DNA from 2 places in the uncultured Rummeliibacillus sp. genome. Region 2 is predicted to be linked to the other one. Evidence: predicted binding sites of a transcription regulator. Region 2 holds the regulator's gene; the other holds the start of a gene.
What was found. The regulator LexA, encoded in region 2, represses DNA repair genes until DNA is damaged. The targets are predictions, from matches to a motif close to CGAACATATGTTCG.
Positions count from the first base shown of each region.

Region 1: the regulator LexA is predicted to act here: its motif matches at 1,406-1,419, upstream of uvrB (excinuclease ABC subunit UvrB).

Region 1 covers NZ_CAKQBI010000015.1:46,600-49,881, forward strand. Annotated here, with positions in the region: gene uvrB (excinuclease ABC subunit UvrB) at 1-1,332, opposite strand, end outside; gene Q0977_RS11140 (competence protein ComK) at 1,756-2,328, shown strand; gene Q0977_RS11145 (hypothetical protein) at 2,294-2,671, opposite strand; one part of gene prfB (peptide chain release factor 2) at 2,892-3,282, opposite strand, start outside.
Region 2 covers NZ_CAKQBI010000001.1:227,090-230,371, reverse strand. Annotated here, with positions in the region: gene Q0977_RS01120 (recombinase family protein) at 1-605, opposite strand, end outside; gene Q0977_RS01115 (LysM peptidoglycan-binding domain-containing protein) at 602-916, opposite strand; gene lexA (transcriptional repressor LexA) at 1,083-1,697, shown strand; gene Q0977_RS01105 (cold-shock protein) at 1,935-2,135, opposite strand; gene glnA (type I glutamate--ammonia ligase) at 2,545-3,282, opposite strand, start outside.

The DNA.
Region 1 (3,282 bases), on a different contig from region 2:
CCGTTCAATTCGTTGTTGAATTTCATCGATTAAATTATCAATTTGTCCTTCAATTGGGCGAACTTCAATTTCTGGATCTAATAAGCCTGTCGGACGAATAATTTGTTCAATTGGTTGAGGTGTATTTTCCAATTCATATGGTCCTGGTGTTGCAGATACATAAATAGCGTTATGAATATGCTTCTCAAATTCCTCAAATTTTAACGGTCTATTATCAAGTGCAGATGGTAAACGGAAGCCGTGTTCTACTAAAACACCTTTTCGTGCTTGGTCACCGTTATACATTCCACGAATTTGTGGTAAGGTGACGTGACTTTCATCAATAACTAATAGAAAATCTTCAGGGAAATAGTCTAATAATGTGTAAGGAGTAGCCCCTGCTTCACGTAATGTTAAATGTCGTGAATAGTTTTCAATTCCTGAACAAAAGCCCATTTCGCGCATCATTTCTAAATCATAATTAGTCCTTTGTTCCAATCGCTGTGCTTCTAACAATTTGTCTTCTGCACGTAGTTTCGCCAATCTTTCTTTTAGTTCTTCTTCTATATTTTCAATCGCTTTTAGTAATTTTTCTTCACGTGTAACGAAGTGGGAAGCCGGAAAGATAGCAATATGTTCACGTTCACCTAGCACTTCTCCTGTGAGTGCATCAATTTCTCGAATTCGATCTACTTCATCTCCAAAGAATTCAATTCGAATACAGCGTTCATCTTTAGAAGCCGGGAAAATTTCAACGACATCTCCTCGTACCCTGAACTTGCCACGTGTAAAATTAATATCATTTCGTTCATATTGGATATCTACAAGTTTTCTTAATAATTGATTTCGTTCAATTTCCATACCAGTTCGAATGGAAACAACCATTTCTCGATATTCTTCTGGGTTACCTAAGCCATATATACAAGAAACTGATGCAATAATAATGACATCATCTCTTTCGAACAAGGACGATGTAGCGGAGTGTCGAAGCTTATCAATCTCATCATTTATGCTAGCATCCTTTTCTATATATGTATCCGTTTGTGGTACATACGCCTCTGGTTGATAGTAGTCGTAATAACTTACAAAATATTCAACTGCGTTATTTGGAAAGAATTCTTTAAATTCGCTGTAAAGTTGACCTGCCAGTGTTTTGTTATGCGCAATGATGAGAGTTGGCTTTTTTACTTCTTTAATAACATTTGAAATTGTGAAGGTTTTCCCAGTTCCTGTTGCTCCTAACAATGTTTGTTCCTTTATACCTTGTCGTACACCCTCTACAAGTTCTCTAATCGCTGTTGGCTGATCCCCACTTGGTTCATAGTTCGAATGTAGTTCAAATTCTTGCTCCATTTATCTTCCTCCTTACACGTGCCATCTAGTAGCTATATTTTAACATAGCTGTTAAGAAATTTCGATAAATTTGCGAACGTACGTTTTATATCATTATCTCTTCTCTGTTAAGTTAAGCGGAGCATAATAATAGATTTTTAAGTTGAACAATTTTGCGAAAAAGTAAAATAAAAAAAGGTTTATTTAGAACGTTTTCCCCAAGCAAACGACTCATTCTGTCCAAGCAATTGGTTCATGCTCCCAACAAAATGAGCATTTTCACCATTTCAATTTGCCAAATACTGTATGTTAGTATAGGGAAAACAGCAAGACTTTGCAAACCTTTTTCCTTTAACATTTTGTAAAGGTTGGTGATTTCTCGCGTAACTTATCCTTATTACATATCACTTAGTCAAATCAACGTATCTTAAAGGAGGAAAAATAATGAATTACAAAATTGTTAAACTTTATGATTTTTGCTTGAATCCTAATATCTGCATGCTTAAACCAATAGTTTTAGAAGGACGTAATTATTCCCTCGTTTTTGAAACAAAAAGAATGTACGTAGTGCCTTGCACAGTAACTCGTTTAATAAATCGTATTTGTGCATCTTTAGGGACAACATTAGATGCCGCTTTAGATTACTCGAATAGTATTTTCAAAGATGCTCATATTAAAACGAATAAAGATGAAATTATGATTAAATTACCAATAGTATTATCTGTTATTAATCAATCATATATTCTCTTTCCTACTGCTTCACCAAGAAAAAAACACGCTGCATGGATTCTTTGGCAAAATTTCAGAGGCCATTCCATTATTGGTCAGCATGAAATTAGGCTTCATTTTAAAAATGATGTCTTTATAGATGAGCAGATTAGTTTTACAACGCTCTCTAGGCAACAATACTATTCCTCTATTTTATATTTTCGTCATATGGATGATATGTTAACGAATTATCAAAACCCATTACAAATGCTTTTTAATGCTCGCAGTGACTTATTTCTTGTGCCTTAGCTAAATAATAAGACAATAAATCTTCTACATGATTGCGCAGACGGATATTAGAATAACGCCGTGAATCTTGGGTACGTTTACGTATAAAAATATATTCTGAAAACAGATCATCCCGTTCACCACGGAATACCTGCAATTGATTTTGTCGTAAATATTTTTTTGCATCTGTCAGTTCTTTTTGAACGTATTTAATCGTCTGCTCGATTAACTTCAGATAAGGTTGTTTAAGTTTAAATGCTCCTTGTTCAAACGCTCGACAGTCATTTTGTAAAATTTGTAAAACCATAGGTAAGTAAATAACCTGTTCTAGCATTTGGATTGCTTCTTTTGACAAATTTAACATCATTCTACCTCCAAATAAAGAACAAATGTTCTATTTTAATTTTACAACCAATGTGGATTTTTAGCAAGTAATTTAGCGAATGAATGTTCTGGTTTTAGATAAGTTGTAGGTGTTGAGGTTTATTTCCTTTTTGATGGGATTTATTTCTTTTTCAAGGTTGTTGATTGCTTCTTTTGTGGAGAATGAAAAAGCCAACGAATTGTTGGCTTTTTTCCTTTAATTATAGTTGTGAGCGTAAGTAGGCATTGATAAATTGGTCGATGTCACCGTCCATAACGGCTTGGACGTTACCTGTTTCAGTATTGGTGCGGTGATCTTTCACCATTGAGTATGGGTGGAATACGTAAGAGCGAATTTGGCTACTCCAACCAATCTCTTTTTGTTCGCCACGAATATCATCTAAATGAGCTTGTTGTTCTTCTACTTTTAGTTGATACAATTTTGCTTGCAGCATGCTCATTGCTTTTTCACGGTTTTTAATTTGAGAACGTTCCGCTTGGCATGCTACGACAACTCCGGTTGGTAAATGGTGAATACGGACAGCAGATTCCGTTTTGTTGATATGTTGACCGCCTGCACCAGTTGAACGATACGTATCAACCTTTAAATCT
Region 2 (3,282 bases):
TTGCTTATTTGAAAACCTAATCCTTTTAAAGTAGCTGTTATTTCTTCAAAGGTCATTCCTGTTTGTCTTAAATTGACGATTTGCTCAATAGGTGCATCAATTCTTTCTCTTCCTTCAGGGTTGCCACGGTCTTTCAAATTATTTTCTGGTCTATAGCCATTTTCTACAGCTCTTCTCATGCCTCGACGTATTTTAGCATTATGTAGTTTCCGCTGATACTCTTCAACTAGTGCTAATATTTCAAGGAGCATCGTGTCCATTTCATTTAACTTCAGATTTCCAGAATCACTTAAAGTGAATATATCAACATTCATCTTTTTCAATAAATGTAAAACTGCCATTCGTCCATTACCACGTCCTAAACGTGTTTCATCCTGAACAAATAAGGTTGGAATGTGATATTCCTTCATATATTCCAATAAATCTAATAAGCCTTCTCTCTCAATATCATACCCACTATGTCTATCAGTAAACACTTCCACTACTTCATATCCTTTTTCTTTTGCGAAGGATTTTAATTCAATTTCTTGTCTCTCGATTGAAGTGTCTTGGGTTTCTTTTTCTGTGCTTACCCGACAGTATATTACTGCTTTTTCATTCATCATTTTTTGTCACTCGCCAATTCTATCCTTTTTTCTGTTATCTTAGTTTGTTTATTTTCAGGAATAACTAAAGTATGACCAGCAATAATTTTATCGTCAATTATATTGTTCTCACTTTTTACTAGACGAACCCATTCTTCGTTAGATAAATCGCCTTTGTGCTGGTTAGCCAAAGACCAAAGTGTATCTCCTTCATGTACTTTAATATTTGTATATGTTGTTGTATCTCTATAAGTTATAAGTAAAATGATCATAGCAATAAACGCAAAAACAAGAAGTAATGTTGTATTTTGATTTCTTTTAATCCAATTCATATAAATCTTCCTTTCATCGAATATTTGTTCGGAATGTATGTTCTCAATATAATACGAACGTTTGTTTTTGTCAAATATGTTTTCGAACTTATGTTTGCACTATTTGTTCGGTAATGCTATACTAATTTTAATAATTAGCAGAATACTAAGATAAGAGGTGATTGGATTGAAAAAAGTATCGAAAAGACAAGAAGATATTCTAGAATTTATCAAAGAAGAAGTTCGTACAAAAGGATACCCACCTTCCGTCCGAGAAATTGGTGAAGCTGTTGGTTTAGCATCAAGCTCTACAGTTCACGGACATTTAAATAGACTTGAAAGCAAAGGCCTTATTCGTCGGGATCCAACAAAACCTCGTGCTATTGAAATTTTGGACCAAGACAACATTTCAAAACAAGGTGTTATTCATGTTCCTCTAGTTGGTAAAGTAACAGCAGGTATGCCAATTACTGCTATCGAAAATATTGAAGAATACTTCCCTATTCCAGATTCTTACGGAACTTCCGATGACAATATTTTTATGCTTGAAATTATGGGTGAATCTATGATTGAAGCTGGCATTTTAGATGGCGACTATGTCATTGTGAAACAACAAGCTTCTGCGAATAATGGTGATATTATAGTTGCCATGACCGAAGAAAATGAAGCTACCGTAAAACGATTCTATAAAGAAGAAGGTTATTTCCGTCTTCAACCTGAAAACTCTTCGATGGATCCAATTATTGTAGAGAATGTTTCTGTACTCGGTAAAGTAGTAGGCTTATATAGAAACGTTAACTAGTAAACCATATGAAAAAGCATTCGAATCTATTCCTAATTTGATAGATTTGAATGCTTTTTTAGTTAGATCAAATCAGTGAAGCTAATAAAGCTAAATATTGCTCTTAATAAAAAAACCTTGCACAAATTGTGCAAAGCATAAAAAAACAAACGCTGGAGTCTAACTAACTAAAAAAGAGAAACCTAATTGAAGGTTTCTCTTTTTTAGATACTTCTAAAACTAACTAATTTTAAAAAATTAAAGTTTTACAATGTTTGCAGCTTGTGGTCCGCGTTGGCCTTGTTCAACTTCGAATTCAACTTTTTGGCCTTCTTCTAAAGATTTGAAACCTTCTCCTTGGATTGCTGAGAAGTGAGCGAATACGTCTTCTCCGCCTTCAACTTCGATGAAACCGAAACCTTTGTCTGCGTTAAACCATTTTACTGTACCTTGTGTCATTTAAATGACCTCCATTATAAATTTATTAATATATAAGCTTTTTAAAAGAAAAAAATTCACATATTACAAAAAGTACCGAACAAACACGATTACTCTTTGTAATATGCGAATTCTACTTTTTTCCTATAAAGGACTTTATTAATTTAATTATATACTATAAATAATCATTTGTCTAATATTAGAAAAACATATTGTATACTAAACTATTTCTCTAAAGTTCTTTTCTTTAGCTTTAAGTATCATCTATGATATAACGCTAATGAATATATGCAAAAGCAACGAAATAATTAATTGTAAAAATTCCGTGGTAAAAAAATGCGGTAACATTCAATTTTGCTTATCACGAATCAAAATTCATGGTAAAAAGAAAAAGCGTTGAGGCTCAAAGCCCCAACGCTTTTAAATATTCTTAATACATTTTCATGTATTGATCGCGTTCCCATTGGTGTACTTGTGTACGGAACATATCAAATTCGATTTCTTTTGCTTCACGGAAGTTTGCGTAGATATGAGCACCAAGAGCTTCTTGGATTACTTTATCTTCTGCAAGTGCAGCAAGTGCGTCATTTAAGTTAGCTGGTAAGTTACCGATACCTGCTTCTACGCGTTCTTCAGCATTCATAACATAGATGTTACGGTCTACTGCTGGTGGTGGTGTAAGTTGTTGTTCGATACCATTTAAACCTGCTTCAAGGATAACAGCCATAGCTAAGTATGGGTTAGCAGCTGGGTCAACTGAGCGTACTTCGATACGAGTAGATAGACCACGAGAAGCTGGGATACGGATTAATGGTGAACGGTTTTGAGCTGACCATGCAACGTAGCAAGGAGCTTCATAACCTGGTACTAAACGTTTGTAAGAGTTTACTGTTGGGTTTGTTACAGCAGTGAAACCTTTTACGTGTTTTAATACGCCAGCCATGAATTGGAAAGCAGTTTCACTTAGTTGTAAATCTGCAGATTCATCATAGAATGCATTTTCTTTACCTTTGAATAGTGAAACGTTACAGTGCATACCTGAACCATTTACACCAAATAAAGGTTTTGGCATGAATGTCGCATGTAAACCATGTTTACGAGCGATTGTTTTAACAACCAATTTGAATGTTTGGATATTATCACATGCTTCAACAGCATTTGCATATTT